Regions from separate parts of the Mesorhizobium sp. M1A.F.Ca.IN.020.03.2.1 genome, predicted to be linked through region 3. Evidence: predicted binding sites of a transcription regulator. Region 3 holds the regulator's gene; each other region holds the start of a gene.
The links. The regulator LexA, encoded in region 3, represses DNA repair genes until DNA is damaged. The targets are predictions, from matches to a motif close to TGTTCNNNNTGTGTTCNG.

Region 1 (4,098 bases), on a different contig from region 3:
TTGTCGAGAGCGCGCAAAGGCCGCCAGTCGTGAAAGCTGGCGTCAAGACCGAACCGTCCCGAGCGCCGCCGCTCGCATGGCATGCCGCAGCCGTGATCTTGGGATGAAAGGAAGCATGACCGCCGTGATGCGCGGCCTCTGCGGCTCGACCAACCACCAGCCTTCGTTGCGGAGGCGCCGGGGCAGGGGACCAGCGGGATCTGTGATGTGTTCGCATGCCGCCTGTTTCGCCGGCGGCTGCGGAAAGCGCGCGGCGGATTGGAGGAGGTTTTCCGCAAGGATTTGCAGATTTCGTGCAGGAGCAAAGTCGTTTCAGGCTGGCGCCGCCTCTCACCTGCCTGCCGGCATCCTCTCCCCGTATAGTGACGGGGAGAGGGGCGCTGCCATCGCCGGCTTCGCCAATCGCCAGCATTGCAGGAGCCGACATCGCGGCCAGGCCCTTTCTCCCCGTCACTATACGGGGAGAAATGCCCGGCAGGGCAATGAGGGGCGGCGCCGGCTTCGACAATTAGCCAGAACGCAAATGAGTTCTATGGTGCCGCGCCTTGCCTCGCCCGCTGCAAGCCGGCATAGATCGGTCATGACCTCTGACACCTACCGCCCGCGCCGCTCGGTGCTCTACGTGCCCGCTTCGAACGACAAGGCGCTGGCCAAGATCCCGTCCTTGGCCTGCGATACCGTCATCATCGACCTCGAGGATGGCGTGGCGCTGGCCGACAAGGTTTCCGCCCGCGACAAGCTGACCGGCATCCTCGCCGCGCGGCCGGCGCGCCGCTGCGAGATGGTGGTGCGCATCAATCCGCTCGGCAGTGAATGGGGCATCGACGACCTGTTGACCGTCGCCAAGGCAGAGCCCGACGGCATTCTTTTGCCCAAGATCGGAACGCCGCGCGACATCCTCGAGGCCGGCGACCTGCTCGACGACAATTTCGCGCCGGATATCGTGAAACTGTGGGCGATGATCGAGACGCCCAAGGCGCTGCTCAACGTCGGCGCCATCGCCGAGCTTGGCCGCGATCCCGCCTCCCGCCTCGCTTGTTTCGTCGCCGGAACGAACGATCTGGTGAAGGCAACCGGCATTCTGGCGACGCCCGACCGGCGCTATCTCACGCCCTGGCCGCTGCAGCTTGTGCTCGCCGCCCGCGCCGGCGGCCTCGACGTGATCGACGGCGTCGCCAACGACTTTCGCGACCTCGACGCCCTCGCGCGGGAATGCGCCGACGCGGCCGCCATGGGTTTCGACGGCAAATCGCTGATCCACCCCGCCCAGATCGAGCCGGCGAACCGCGCCTTTGCGCCGGCGCCGGAGGCCCTGGCCAGGGCGCGCGCGATCAGGGAGGCGTTCTCACGGCCCGAAAATGCCGGCAAAAGCGTCATTGCGCTGGACGGCCGCATGGTCGAGCGGCTGCATCTGGCGGAAGCCGAGAAACTTCTGGCGAAGGCCGCAATCATCGGCGCATGATGCGCTCGAGCGATTCCAGCAAAGATAGACAAGCATTGGTCACGACAGGGTCGAAAATGAAACTCTACCGCTTTCTGTCCGGTCCGGACGATTCCACTTTCTGCCATAAGGTGACGGCGGCCCTGAACAAGGGCTGGCACCTGTTCGGCTCGCCGACCTATGCCTATGACAAGACGACCAAGTCGATGCGCTGCGGCCAGGCCGTGGTGAAGGATATCGAGGGCCAGGAATACACCTCGGACACCAAGCTCAGCGATTGGTAGGAAAGGGCGGCAGCCCTCTCATTCGTCACCCCGCCGCTGCCTGCTCGGCCGCTTCCTCGATCCGCTCCATGTCGTCGTCCGACAGGCCGAAATGGTGGCCGATTTCGTGGATCAGCACGTGGGTGACGATGTCGCCCAGCGTCTCCTCGTTCTCGGCCCAATAGTCGAGGATGGCGCGGCGGTAGAGCGTGATGCGGTTCGGCCCCTCGCCGGTTTGCGGGTTCCAGCGCTCGGCGATGCCCCGCCCCTCGAACAGGCCAAGCAGGTCGAAGGGCGTCTCCAGCGACAGGTCGTCCATGATCTCGTCGGTCGGAAAATCGGCGATCTGGATGATGATCTCGCCGGTGAGCTTGCGGAACTCCTCCGGCAGATGGGCGTAGGCCTCCAGCGCCAGAAGTTCCATCTCATCCATCGATGGCGAGAGTTGGTCATGCCAGATGCGGGTCTTGTAGATGCGGGCCATGAGGTTTCCTTTGACCTCGGCATATAGGCTTTCGCGCCGGTGGAGGCAAATGGGCCCGGCTGGCTGGGTCTTGGAAGCTGAAAGACGAAGGAATAAATTCCTTGCGACTCCGCTTGACTCTTCCAGGCCCCTCTGGAATCTATAAGAACATAACAGGAACAACTACTGCCGGAAGTGAACGTCATGGCGATAAGCGCCGTGGCGCGGGAAACTGTTTTTGCCCTGCGCCGCCAGATCGCGAAGATCGAGGGAACGCTGCCCGAGCGCCTGGAAGCGCCGGCTTCCGGCGCGCCAAAAGCGATTCCAGGAACAGTGCGAAGCGGTTTTCCGTCCGGACTTGCGGAAAAACAAATAGCTGGCGATGCCGCGGGATCGGATGTCACCCCCGAAATCACCATCGTCCGGCGCGGCCTCGCTGTGGCCTCGCCGGATGCCTTCCTGCATACCGGCGTAGAACGCCTCGACACCGCCCTCGGCGGCGGCCTGCCCAAGGCGGCGCTCAGTGAAATCCATGGGCTGGAGACCCGCGATGCCGGCGCCGTGGCCGGCTTTGCGCTGTCGCTCGCCAGCCTGATCCTCCAACAGAAGCAGGGCCTGCCGGTCCTCTGGATCGGAACGGCGGAGATTTTCCGCGAGGCCGGCTTTCCCTATGCCAGGGGCCTCCACGCCTTCTTCGGCATCGAGCCCGAACAATTGCTGTTTTCCGAAGCGCCGAAACTGCTCGACGCGCTGTGGATCGCCGAGGAGGCCGCCCGCATGACGGCCTTCGCCGCCGTCATCCTCGAGATCCGCGGCAGCCCCCGGCTTCTCGACCTTACCGCGACGCGGCGGCTGCACGCCCGCGCCCAGAGCGCCGGCCGGCCAGTATTTTTGCTGCGTCAGGCCGGCCAGGCCGAGCCCACCGCGGCGCCCGTGCGCCTCATTGTTTCGGCAGCGCCCGCGGCGAGCCGCGAAACGCTCGCCGGCGCGCTGGCCGGCTCGATCGGCCGCCCCGCCTTCACCGTCGATATCGGCAAGAGCCGCACGGCCCTGCCCGGACAATTCACACTGGAGTGGAACCCCGATGAGCACGCTTTTGCCGAAAGAAGGCCCGAGGAAGAGCGGGCAACGAATTCTGTCGCTGTGGTTCCCCTATCTTTGCGCGGAGCGGATCCTGCGCCAGCGTCTGGGGCGGTCCTGGCGTTCCCGGCCCTCGCATCCCCTGCCCCCATCTTACCCACCGCTTGTGATCAGCCATCGCGACAGCAACGCCCAGCGCATCGCAGCCCTCGACGAGCGGGCTGAGGCGCTGAAGCTGAAGCGCGGCATGGGCATTGCCGACGCGCGCGCCATGCATCCGTCGATCGATGTGGTGGAGGCCGACCCGGAAGCCGACCGCCGCCTGCTCGAAGGCCTCGCCGACTGGTGCGACCGCTACACGCCGCTGGTGGCGATCGACGGCGAGGACGGGCTGTTTCTCGACGTCACCGGCTGCACGCACCTGTTTGGTGGCGAGCGGGCCATGCAGGACGAGATCCTCACCCGTTTCTTCCAGCAGGGTTTCGATGTTCGCGCCGGCCTCGCCTCGACGCCGGGCGCCGCCTGGGCGGCGGCGCGCTTCCACGGCGACCGCATCGTTGCCGGCGGCGAGGAGGCGGCGCTGCTTTCGCCCCTGCCGCTTTCGGCGCTGCGCATCGCGCCGGAAACCCGCGCCAGCCTGGAAAGCGTCGGCCTGCGCACGGCGGGGGCGGTGATGGCCGCACCCCGCGCGCCGCTCGCCCGCCGCTTCGGCGCCACCTTGCTTCTGCGCCTCGACCAGGCGCTCGGCCGGCTCGACGAGGCGGTGTCGCCGCGCCTTCCCGTGGCGCCGCTCTCGGTCGAGCGCCATCTTGCCGAGCCGATCGTGCTCACCGACGACATCGAGCGGCTGG
Region 2 (4,098 bases), on a different contig from region 3:
GAGCTGATCAACACACTCTTGACCGAGCGCTCGGACATGGTGGTGGGCACCCGGCGGGGCGTCACCGACGACGCCGGCCGCTCCGGCCACGCCTTCGGCAACCGCATCTTCAACCGGCTCTACAAGGGCCTGTTCGGCGCCGATTTCACCGATATCTTTTCCGGCTACCGGGTCTTTTCGCGGCGCTTCGTCAAGAGCTTCCCGGCGGTTTCCGGCGGCTTCGAGATCGAGACCGAGATGTCGGTCCATGCCTCGCAGCTCAAGCTGCCGGTGAACGAGATGGCGCTCGACTACGGCCGCCGCCCGGAAGGCTCATCGTCGAAGCTGTCGACGTTCAGAGACGGCGCCAGGATCCTGTGGATGTTCGCCATGTTGGTGAAGGAGACGCAGCCGCTGCGTTTCTTCGGCACGTTTGCCCTGTTCTTCCTGGCGGCCAGCATCGGGCTGATGATCCCGGTGCTGATCGAGTTCGCCGAGACAGGACTTGTTCCGCGCATGCCGACCTGGGTGCTGTCGGTTGGCCTGCTCCTCTTGTCCATGCTGGCGATGGTCACCGGGCTGATCCTCGATTCGGTGTCGCGCGGCCGGGCCGAACAGAAGCGCATCTTCTATCTTTCCATCCCTGCCGGCCGCACCGAGCGACGCGCGGGCTTCAACGGCGAGGCCTCCCCGAAGAGGGAGCCGGGCAAGGCCTCGCGAGCCGCCTGATGGTCCGGCTTGCCCGCTTCGTGCTTGCCGGCGGCATCGGCTTCGTTGCCGATGCGGCCGCGCTCTGGCTGCTGCTTTCCGTCACGCCGCTCGGACCGCTGGCGGCGCGCGTGCTGTCGATCGGCTTCGCGCTCACCGTCACCTGGCAGATCAACCGGCATCTGACCTTTGCGCCGTCGAGCCGAGGCATCGCGCAGGAAGGCGCGCGTTACGGCGGCGTCGGCGTCGCCACCAGCATCGTCAATTATCTCGTCTATTGTGCCCTTCTGTTCGCGCTGCCCTCCCTGCCGCCGCTGGCGGCGCTGACGGTCGCCTCGCTGGTCGCGATGGCGCTGTCCTTCGTCGGCTATTCCCGGCTGGTCTTCGACCGATAATCTCTGGCCGATTGGCAGAAGCCGCCGATTTCCCTATATCGGCGGCAGAGATTGCCGGAGACCCGAGATGCCGTTGAAAATCGCCGTCCAGATGGACCATGTCTCGACGGTGTCGATCGCCGGCGACACCACGTTCGCGCTGTCGCTGGAAGCGCAGCGGCGCGGCCACAAGCTTTTCCACTACACGCCCGACCGGCTGTCGATGCGGGACGGCAAGGTGTTCGCGCGCGCCGAGGAGATGCAGGTGCGCGACGAGAAGGGCAGCCATTATTCGCTGGGCGAGCCGGTGCGCACCGATCTGTCGGAGATGGACGTGGTGCTGCTCAGGCAGGACCCGCCCTTCGACATGAACTACATCACCACCACCCACATTTTGGAACGCATCCATCCGAAGACACTGGTGATCAATGACCCGGCCTGGGTGCGCAACAGCCCGGAAAAGATCTTCGTCACCGAATTCCCGGACCTGATGCCGGAGACGCTGATCACCAAGGATCCGCAGGAGGTGGCCGCCTTTCGCAAGGAGTTCGGCGACATCATCGTCAAGCCGCTCTACGGCAATGGCGGGGCGGGCATCTTCCATCTGCACGAGGCCGACCGCAACCTCGCCTCGCTGCTCGAAATGTTCGGCCAACTGTTCCGCGAGCCCTATATCGTGCAGCGCTACCTCAAGGACGTGCGCAAGGGCGACAAGCGCATCATCCTGATCGACGGCGAGCCGGTGGGCGCCATCAACCGCGTGCCGGCCGAGCACGATTCGCGCTCCAACATGCATGTCGGCGGCCGCGCCGAGAAGACCGAGCTGACGGAGCGCGAACGCGAGATCTGTGCCCGCATCGGGCCGGCGCTCAGGGAACGCGGCTTCATCCTCGTCGGCATCGATGTCATCGGCGACTACATGACCGAGATCAACGTCACCTCGCCGACCGGCGTGCGCGAGGTGCGGCGCTTCGGCGGCGCGGACATTGCTGCCCTGTTCTGGGACTGCGTGGAAGGGAAGCGGAAGTAGCGCCCCTCAGCTGCCCGGTGGGCGGGACCGTATGTTCCCGTAATGTTCTTGCTTAAGCTGCAAATCTGTGGTTGTCTAACCTGATCCCGCTCGCCGCCTGATCGCAGGACCGGCGAGCGAGCCGGTATCCGGGGGCTTGAGACAAGATGGTAGCGCGGGTTCGCACGGTGGCTTTCCAGGGCATCGAGGCCGTGCCGGTCGATGTCCAGGTGATGATCGCGCCGGGCAAGGTCGGGATGCAGATCGTCGGTTTGCCGGACAAGGCGGTGGCAGAGAGCCGGGAACGCGTGCAGGCCGCGCTTCATGCGTCCGGCCTGTCGATGCCGTCGAAGAAGGTGACGGTGAATCTCGCGCCGGCGGACCTGCCCAAGGAAGGCAGCCATTACGATCTGCCGATCGCGCTCGGATTGATGGCCGCGCTCGGCGCCATTCCTGGCGATATGCTGGCCAGCTATGTCGTGCTCGGCGAATTGTCGCTCGACGGCACCATTGCCGCTGTCGCCGGCGCGCTGCCGGCGGCGATCGGCGCCAACGCCGAAGGCAAAGGGCTGATCTGTCCGTTCGCCTGCGGGCCGGAGGCAGCCTGGGCCGGCAAGGATTTCGATATCCTGGCGCCGCGCAGCCTGATCGCCATCGCCAACCATTTTCGCGGCACCCAGGTGCTGTCGCGTCCCGAGGCCGGCATCCAGGTCGCCGCGCGCGATCTGCCGGACCTTGCCGACATCAAGGGCCAGGAAAGCGCCAAGCGGGCGCTGGAAGTGGCGGCGGCGGGCGGGCACAATCTCCTGATGGTCGGACCGCCGGGCTCGGGCAAGTCGATGCTGGCGCAAAGGCTGCCCTCGATCCTGCCGCCGCTGGCGCCGAAGGAGCTGCTCGAAGTCTCGATGATCGCGTCGGTGGCGGGCGAGCTCGGCGAAGGCAAGCTGACAGACCGACGGCCGTTCCGCGCGCCACATCATTCAGCGTCGATGGCGGCGATGGTGGGCGGCGGCTTGCGCGTGCGGCCGGGCGAAGTGTCGCTTGCGCATCACGGCGTGCTGTTCCTCGACGAGTTCCCGGAATTCACGCCGCAGACGTTGGACGCGCTGCGCCAGCCGCTGGAGACCGGCGACTGCGTGATCGCGCGCGCCAACCACCGCGTCACCTATCCGGCGCGCATCCAGCTGGTGGCGGCGATGAACCCGTGCCGCTGCGGCATGTCGGGCGAGCCCGGCTATCGCTGCCTGCGCGGCGAGCGCTGCCGCACCGAATACCAGGCGCGCATTTCCGGCCCGCTGCTCGACCGCATCGATCTCAGGATCGAGGTGCCGGCGGTCTCGGCAAGCGACCTGATCCGGCCGGACAAGGCCGAGACCAGCGCCGCTGTGGCGCAGCGCGTGGCGCGCGCCCGGGCCATGCAGCGCGAGCGGCTGGAAAGGCTGGGTGCGGCGGCCACCACCAACGCGCACTGCCCGCCTTCGGTCGTCGAGGCGATCGCCAGGCCCGACGCCGCCGGGCTGACGCTGCTCAAGGACGCCAGCGAAAAGCTCGCCTTCTCGGCGCGAGCCTATCACCGCGTGCTGAAGGTCGCGCGGACGCTCGCCGATCTCGACGCCAGCGAAACCGTCGGCCGCATCCATCTCGCCGAGGCGATCTCCTACCGCATGAGCGCGGAGCGCATGGCGCAGGCGGCGTAAGGTCCCTGGCGCGGATTTCCGGCGCTACCCCGCCCGGTGCTTCGCCTTCAGCTCCAGCCTGCGCGCATGCAGCACCGGCTCGGTGTAACCGTTGGGCTGGACTGTCCCCTTGAACACCAGGTCGCAGGCGGCCTGGAAGGCGATCGACTTGTCGAAATCCGGCGCCATCGACCGGTAGAACGGGTCGCCGACATTCTGGCGATCGACGATCGCCGCCATGCGCTGCAGCGAATCCCGGACCTGGATCTCCGAGCACACCTTGTGGCGCAGCCAGTTGGCGATGTGCTGCGAGGAGATGCGCAGCGTGGCGCGGTCCTCCATCAGGCCGACA
Region 3 (4,098 bases):
CGGCGCCAAGGGCGAAGCCAACATGGTCGATGTCGGCGGCAAGGCCGAGACGACGCGCACGGCCATCGCCGAAGGGTATGTCACCATGCAGCCGGAAACGCTGGAGATGATCCTGGCCGGCGACGCCAAGAAAGGCGACGTGCTTGGCACGGCGCGCCTCGCCGGCATCATGGCGGCCAAGAAGACGCATGAGCTCATCCCGCTTTGCCATCCCCTCCTTCTCACCAAGGTTGCCGTCGAGATCGAGCCCGATCGCGCGCTTCCCGGCCTGAGGGTCACCGCGCTTGCCAGGGTTACCGGCAAGACCGGGGTCGAAATGGAGGCGCTGACCGCGGCGTCGGTTGCCTGCCTCACCATCTACGACATGGCCAAGGCAGCGGACCGCGCCATGGCGATTTCCGGCATCAGGCTGGTCGAGAAAACCGGCGGCAAGTCGGGCGACTACAAGGTAGGTCCTTAGCATGGCTTTGCTTCCGGTCGCCGAGGCGCTCCAACGCCTGTTGGACGGCGCGACCGCGCTGCCAGGCGAAAGCGTGCCGCTGGCCGACGCGTCCGGTCGGGTGCTGGCCGACCCCGTGGTGGCTCTGCGCACCCAGCCGCCCTTCAATGCGTCGGCGATGGACGGCTATGCCGTGCGGGCCGCCGACGTAGCCTCGGCGCCGGCGCGGCTCTCCGTGATCGGCATGGCGCCCGCCGGGCGTGGCTTCACCGGCTCTGTCGGCAAGGGCGAGGCCGTGCGCATCTTCACCGGCGCGCCGCTCCCCGAAGGCGCCGATACCATCGTTATCCAGGAGAATGTCCGCGATCTCGGCGGCGGCGGCATCGAAGTGACCGAGCCGACCGTGGAGGGACGAAACGTCCGTCGCCGCGGCCTCGACTTCTGCGAGGGCGACCTGCTCCTCGAAAAAGGCCGCCAGCTCGATCCGGCGGCGCTTTCGCTGGCGGCATCGGCCAACCATCCGAGTCTCAACGTGGTGCGGCAGCCGCTGCTCGCCATCATCGCCACCGGCGATGAATTGCTGCCGCCGGGCAGCGCGCTCGGCCCCGACCAGATCATCTCGTCGAATGCCTGTGGCGTCACAGCTACGGCCCAGTCGGTCGGCGCGCGCGCGCTCGACCTCGGCATTGCCGCCGACCGCAAGGACGCGATCGCGGCCCTGGTCAAGAAGGCGGTCAAGGCCGGCGCCGACGTCATCGTCACGCTTGGCGGCGCCTCCGTCGGCGACCACGACTTGATCCATGACGTGCTGACCGGCGAAGGCATGCAGCTCGACTTCTGGAAGATCGCCATGCGTCCCGGCAAGCCGCTGATGTTTGGCCGGCTCGGCGACATTCGCTGCATCGGCCTGCCCGGCAATCCGGTCGCAAGCCTGGTCTGCTCGCAGCTGTTCCTGAAGCCGCTTCTGGCGCGGCTGGGCGGCCGGTCCTGCCGTCAGGAAATCCGCACGGCCCGGTTAGGCGTCGCAATGCACGCCAACGATCTCAGGCAGGACTATGTGCGCGCCGTGGTCCGCGAAGATGCGGGGGGGTTGATCGCAACACCGTTCGGCACCCAGGATTCCTCGATGTTGAGGATGCTCGCCGATGCCAATGGCCTGATCGTGCGCCAACCCTTCGCACCGGCGGCTGAAGCCGGCGAGGAGTGCACCGTTCTGATGTTACGCTGAACAAAACGTCAACACATTCACTAAACTTTAAACGGTTGCGGAACACAACTGGAACAGATAGTGTTTGTTCTGGGTTTGTTTTTCTGATTCTGGTTTCAGAACCCATGGGGGCCGCCATGCTGACGCGCAAACAACATGAACTGCTGATGTTCATCCATGAACGGCTCAAGGAAAGCGGCATTCCGCCGTCTTTCGATGAGATGAAGGAAGCGCTCGACCTTGCCTCGAAATCGGGCATCCACCGCCTGATCACGGCGCTGGAGGAGCGCGGTTTCATTCGCCGGCTTCCGAACCGGGCGCGTGCCCTTGAAGTGCTGCGCCTACCTGACTCGATCGCGCCCGGCCTCAATGCGGCGAAGAAGTTCTCGCCGAGCGTCATCCAGGGCGGCCAAGGCAATCTCGGCCGCCAGATCAAACCCGCGGCGCCCGCCCGCACGCCGACGCCCAGCAATGACGACGACGCCGTTTCAGCCGTCTCCATCCCGGTGATGGGTCGCATTGCCGCCGGCGTGCCGATCGACGCCATCCAGCACCAGACGCATTCGATCACAGTGCCGCCGGACATGATCGCGGGCGGCGAGCACTACGCGCTCGAGGTCAAAGGCGATTCGATGATCGAGGCCGGCATCTTCGACGGCGACACGGTCATCATCCGCAACGCCAGCACTGCGAGCCCCGGGGAGATCGTCGTGGCGCTGGTCGATGACGAGGAGGCGACGCTGAAGCGCTTCCGCCGCAAGGGCGCCTCCATCGCGCTCGAGGCTGCCAATCCGGCCTATGAGACGCGCATCTTCGGTCCCGATCGCGTCAAGGTTCAGGGCAAGCTCGTCGGGCTCATCCGCCGCTACTGAGGGGGCTGTGGCTTGGCCTCCGGCTTCTCGGGCTTCTTGTAAGGCGCCAACCCCCTCGCCTCACGCGAGTAGCGCCGCTGTTCGTGCCAAGGGCGGTACGGTTTTTCGACGGCGTATTGAATGGTTGCTCGCGCCGTCGCCGATTGCGGATCGAAGAAGACGGCGGCACTGCCGTCGCGCGCGAGCTGCCGCTTGGTGACGACGAGGATACGTGGATCGTGGCAGGGATTGTAGGCCGTGGCGTCGTTGATGACGATGAGGTCTGCGAAGTCGCAGGCAGGCCGGGCAGCTTCGCGGTTCTCGGCGAGCGCGACGATCGCGCCTGATGGATGCCGGCCAATGCAGAGATCGCCCGTGCAGTAAAAGGGCGATCCAGGCGGCAGGTCGACCGGATCGGCCAAGTCCAGCGTGCCCTTGGCGAATGTCTCCGGCGGCACGATCGTTTCGGCCTTGAGCGCACGTTTCCAGTTATCGGTGGTGAACTCGTTGGAGCGGGCGCGATTGATGGCGAGTTCGCCGCCGCCGATCGGCATCGCCACCAGATGCGCGTCCTCCGAGATCAGCAGGTCCGGCGTGCGCACCTGCGGGATGATCATCACGGCCGCGGCAGCGAAAGGAATTGCGGCCAGCCTGAGCCAGGTAGTCGCCATCGTGGCGATGACGAGCGCGATCGTCGCCAGCAGCACCGAATGGATCGAGATCAGGCCCACGGCATCGACCGGCGACCACTCCGAAATCCACGCCGAGATCGCGATCATCGCCGCCAGGCCCTTGCCCATCAAATAGAGGAAGGGCCCGTCGAAGCCGAACGGCATCATGACCGCGCTGGCGACGGCGAGAAACATCACGATCGTGACGATCGGCATGATCGCGAGATTGGCCAGCAGGCTGAGCGGCGAGACGCGCTGGAAATGCCAGATGGCAAACAGCGCCGTGGCACTTCCGGCAATGATCGACGTCATTGCGGCGCCACCTGCTCCGACTGCCAGTTTGTGCGACATGAACCGCAGGAACGAACGCTTGTCCGGCGGCGCTCTCACCTTGCCGGCGCGGTAGTCGGACCAGCCGGCATAGGCGCCGACAAGGGCGGCGGTTGCCGCGAACGACATCTGAAAGCTCGGGCCAACCACTTCATGCGGCGACACCAGGATGACGGCGATGGCCGAGATCGCCAAGTTGCGCATCGTCAGCGCGGCGCGGTCGAAAAGCACGGCGATCAGCATGACGGCCAGCATGATGAAGCTTCGCTCGGCGGCGACCACCACGCCGGAGATGACGAGATAGGCGGCGATCGACATAAGCGCGATTGTCGCGGCATATTTCTTCACCGGCCGGCGTGACGAAAAATCCGGGAACAGCGCAAAGGCGCCGCGCAGCAGAAGCATGACCGTGCCGGCGACCAGCGCCATGTGCAGGCCCGAAATCGAGATGATGTGATAGATGCCGGTCCGCCGCATCGCCTCGTTGATGTCCTCGGGAATGCCGGCGCGCACGCCGACGATCAGTGCGGCGGCAATCTCGCCTTCGGGTCCGCCGACGGTGCTTCTGATGTGGTCGGCAATATTTTCGCGCGCGTTCTC
Region 4 (4,098 bases), on a different contig from region 3:
CCGGTGGCTAGCGTCCTGATGTCGCCGTCGCGCGACAAATGTTCCAGCGCCTGAGCGTCGACCGCCGGCAATGCCCGGGTCAGCCCTTCGACCGGCGCGTTGGTCTCGATCGAGCGTTTCAGGGCATCGAGGCTGGCAAAATCGAAATCGGCGGTGCGCCACTGCAGCACCTTCACCGGGTCGAAATCGTGCCCCTCGATCTTCTTGACCAGATCCTCGTCGAACGGATCGACCTGGCCGGTGACGCCGAAGGTGCCGTCGCGCAGGTGTCGGCCGGAACGCCCCGCGATCTGGCCTAGCTCGGCGGCGGTCAGGTTGCGGTATTGGTAGCCGTCGAACTTGCGGTTCTGGGCGAAGGCGACGTGCTCGAGGTCGAGGTTCAGGCCCATGCCGATGGCATCGGTGGCGACTAGATAGTCGACGTCGCCCGACTGGAAGATCTCCACCTGGGCATTGCGGGTGCGGGGACTGAGCGCGCCGAGAACGACGGCAGCACCGCCCTGCTGGCGGCGGATCAATTCGGCGATGGCATAGACCTCGTCGGCGGAGAAGGCGACGATCGCCGTGCGCCGCGGCAGGCGGGTGAGCTTCTTCGAGCCGGCGTAGGCAAGATGCGACAGCCGCGGCCGCGTCACCACCGAGACGCCCTTCAGCAGGCGTTGCAGGATGCCGTGCATGGTGGCGGCGCCCAGAAGCAGCGTCTCCTGGCGGCCGCGCAGATGCAGGATGCGGTGGGTGAAGATGTGGCCGCGTTCGAGGTCGCCGGCGAGCTGCACCTCGTCGATGGCGACGAAGGCGGCATCGGTCTCTCGCGGCATCGCTTCCACGGTGCAGACGGAATATCTCGCGCTCGCCGGCACGATCTTCTCTTCGCCGGTGATCAGCGCCACCTTGCTGGCGCCGACCTTCTCGCAGACGCGCGTATAGACCTCGCGGGCAAGGAGCCTCAGCGGCAGACCGATGATGCCGGTGTCGTGCGACACCATGCGCTCGATGGCGAGATGGGTCTTGCCGGTGTTAGTGGGGCCGAGCACGGCCGTTACGTCGCGGCCGGAAAGGATCAGCGGCTGGGAGGGTTTCGGCTGGATATTCATCGGCTCGGAAATGAGGCTTTCTGCCGCTTGTTGTCGGGGACGCGGCGGTGCCGCCGCGTGTGACAGGGCACACATAGGGATTTCAGACGCGAAGCGAAAGCGGAATGTTCCCATCAAGAGATGGCGCGACGACAGGCAAGGTCAAAATCCGCGGCCGATTAACCGTTGGAACGAGTCTGGAACGAATCGGCGACGAATCACTGACTCGCTCTGATTCAGGTTTTGTTCACGGCTATATGTGGATTTTTTGACCATGAGTCTCACCACATGCTGAATCTGTGAACTGGCCCGTTTCGTGCTTGGCTCGCGCTGGTTCCGGAGCGTCGTTAACCTTTGCGGGGGAGCGACCGCGACGGACTCGAGCGCGGCCGCCAACATTGTGAAATGGTTGATCTTTCCTAACCGGCGTTAATCTTGTTCGCGCCTATTTCCGGCGCGGCGCGTTAACTTCTCGGCCAAAGCCGGAACGAATCGGCGACGAATCAGCGATCTGCAAAACTTCCTGTTTTGTTCACCCCTAGATATGGTGTTGTCCAAAGCTTGTGCACCGAAAATCCACAGCTTGTGAACCGGGTTTCCCACAGGGCGCGGGGAGGCTGTTAACTTTTGCGTGCCAAATTGAGGCATGCCCACCCGGTGCTGCCGGAGCGCAGACAAAAACAGGCGGCCCGTTTGCGGCGGGCCGCCTGCCATCGGTGTCAGAAGAGTTCAGCCGAACAAGATCTCAGGCGAAATACTGGCCGCCATTGGCGCTTATCGTCGAGCCGGTGATGAAGCCTGCGTCTTCGGAGGCGAGGAAGACAACGCAGCGCGCAATCTCCTCCGGCTCGCCGAGACGGCCGACCGGGATCTGAGCGATGATCGATTCCCGCACTTTTTCCGGCACGGCCATGACCATGTCGGTGGCGATGTAGCCGGGGCAAACAACGTTGACGGTGATGCCTGCGCGGGCGCCTTCCTGGGCAAGCGCCTTGGTGAAGCCGATGTCGCCGGCTTTCGAGGCCGAATAATTGACCTGGCCCATCTGGCCTTTCTGGCCGTTGATCGAGGAGATGGTGATGACGCGGCCGAACTTCCTATCGCGCATGCCGTTCCATAGCGGATGCGTCATGTTGAAGACGCCGGAAAGGTTGGTGTCGATGACCTCCTTCCACTGTTCGCGGGTCATCTTGTGGAACATGGTGTCGCGGGTGATGCCGGCATTGTTGACCAGCACCGAGACCGGGCCGAGATCAGCCTCGACTTGGGCGATGCCTGCGGCGCAAGCGTCATAATCGGCAACCGACCATTTGTAGACGGGGATGCCGGTCTCGGCCTTGAATTTCTGGGCCGCCTCGTCATTGCCGGCATAGTTCGCGGCGACCGAATAGCCGGCATTCTTCAGGGCCACCGATATCGCCGCACCGATGCCGCGCGATCCGCCCGTGACGATTGCTACCTTGCTCATGCATTTCCTCCCTTTGGTCGGAAGAACGAATAGGGAGTGGCGAAGAGCGAGTAGGGATCCGATAGCCCGTCGCGCAACGCTATTTCCCCTGTTCGCTACTCCTCATTCGCTATTCGCTCAGTTCGCCGCTCGCTCAGTTCAAGGCTTCCACACACATCGCAACGCCCATGCCGCCGCCGATGCAAAGCGTCGCGAGGCCCTTCTTTGCGCCGCGGCGACGCATCTCGTAGACCAGCGTGTTGAACACGCGGGCGCCCGAGGCGCCGATCGGATGGCCGATGGCGATGGCGCCGCCATTGACGTTGACGATCGAGGGATCCCAGCCCATGCCCTTGTTGACGGCGCAGGCCTGCGCGGCGAAGGCCTCGTTGGCCTCGACGAGATCGAGGTCCTTGGCCGACCAGCCGGCCTTTTCCAGCGCCCGCTTCGAGGCCGGGATCGGGCCGGTGCCCATGATCGCCGGATCGACGCCGGCGGTCGCCCAGGAGGCGATGCGGACCAGTGGGGTGATGCCGCGCCTGGCAGCCTCGGCCTCGCTCATCAGCAGCGCGCCGGCGGCTCCGTCATTGATGCCCGAAGCATTGGCGGCGGTGACGGTGCCGTCCTTGTCGAAGGCCGGCTTCAGCTTGGTCATGGCATCCAGCGTAGCGCCGTGGCGGATATATTCGTCCTGGTCGACGATGGTGTCGCCCTTCTTGCCCTTGATGGTGACGGCGACGATCTCGTCCTTGAACTTACCGGCCTTCTGCGCCGCCTCGGCCTTGTTTTGCGAGGCCAGCGCGAACTCGTCCTGGACTTCGCGGGTGATCTGGAAGTGACGAGCGACGTTCTCGGCGGTGTTGCCCATATGGTAGCCGTTGAAGGCATCCCATAGGCCGTCCTTGATCATGGTATCGATCATCTTGTAGTCGCCCATCTTGACGCCGGCGCGCAGGTGCTGGGCGTGCGGCGACAGCGACATCGATTCCTGGCCGCCGGCGACGATCACCTTGGCGTCGCCGGTGGCGATCTGCTGCATGCCGAGCGCAATGGCCCTCAAGCCCGAGCCGCAAACCTGGTTGAGGCCCCAAGCAGTCGTCTCCTTGGGCAGACCGGCATTGATGGAAGCCTGGCGGGCCGGGTTCTGGCCCTGAGCGGCGGTCAGCACCTGACCGAGGATGACTTCGTCCACCTCCGCCGGGTCGACCTTGGCACGCGCGAGCAATTCCTTGATGACGACCGCGCCGAGCTCGTGCGCGGGCGTGGCGGCGAAACTGCCGTTGAAGGAGCCGACTGCTGTGCGGGCTGCGCTGGCGACGACGATTGAATTGGAAGCGGACATTTTCTTCTCCAGGCTTCGAGGTGTCGTTAGGCTATCCTTTGGAGACTTTCTTGCCCGTTCAAGCACCTGAGTCAAACCGGAAATCGGCATGGCCGCCATGCGCCGCAAGCAAGTCGAGCGCTTATCGTGACGGCGTGGCCATCGCGCTGCAGCACAATTTGGCCCGCCCTTTCGGCATTAATTGATGCCGCACTGCACAAACCGCTTGGAATTGTGACGCTTTTGCGCATATCCTC

Region 1: a site for LexA is predicted at 2,332-2,349, ahead of EOA79_RS27570 (metallopeptidase family protein). Genes of this name have one in related genera too.
Region 2: a site for LexA is predicted at 2,124-2,141, ahead of EOA79_RS10175 (YifB family Mg chelatase-like AAA ATPase). Genes of this name have one in related genera too.
Region 4: a site for LexA is predicted at 1,261-1,278, ahead of EOA79_RS08885 (helicase-related protein). Genes of this name have one in related genera too.

What each region holds. Positions count from the first base shown of each region.
Region 1 is NZ_RZSV01000262.1:469-4,566, reverse strand. It holds gene EOA79_RS27580 (CoA ester lyase) at 581-1,462, shown strand; gene EOA79_RS27575 (DUF1737 domain-containing protein) at 1,519-1,725, shown strand; gene EOA79_RS27570 (metallopeptidase family protein) at 1,751-2,188, opposite strand; gene EOA79_RS33805 (hypothetical protein) at 2,372-3,472, shown strand; partial or broken gene EOA79_RS27560 (DNA polymerase Y family protein) at 3,414-4,098, shown strand, end outside.
Region 2 is NZ_RZSV01000046.1:2,698-6,795, reverse strand. It holds gene EOA79_RS10190 (glycosyltransferase) at 1-708, shown strand, start outside; gene EOA79_RS10185 (GtrA family protein) at 708-1,082, shown strand; gene gshB (glutathione synthase) at 1,150-2,091, shown strand; gene EOA79_RS10175 (YifB family Mg chelatase-like AAA ATPase) at 2,238-3,767, shown strand; gene EOA79_RS10170 (malate synthase G) at 3,792-4,098, opposite strand, start outside.
Region 3 is NZ_RZSV01000238.1:3,511-7,608, forward strand. It holds gene moaC (cyclic pyranopterin monophosphate synthase MoaC) at 1-460, shown strand, start outside; gene glp (gephyrin-like molybdotransferase Glp) at 462-1,667, shown strand; gene lexA (transcriptional repressor LexA) at 1,784-2,518, shown strand; partial or broken gene EOA79_RS26645 (ComEC/Rec2 family competence protein) at 2,512-4,098, opposite strand, start outside.
Region 4 is NZ_RZSV01000038.1:8,911-13,008, forward strand. It holds gene EOA79_RS08885 (helicase-related protein) at 1-1,094, opposite strand, end outside; gene EOA79_RS08890 (beta-ketoacyl-ACP reductase) at 1,819-2,541, opposite strand; gene EOA79_RS08895 (acetyl-CoA C-acetyltransferase) at 2,675-3,862, opposite strand.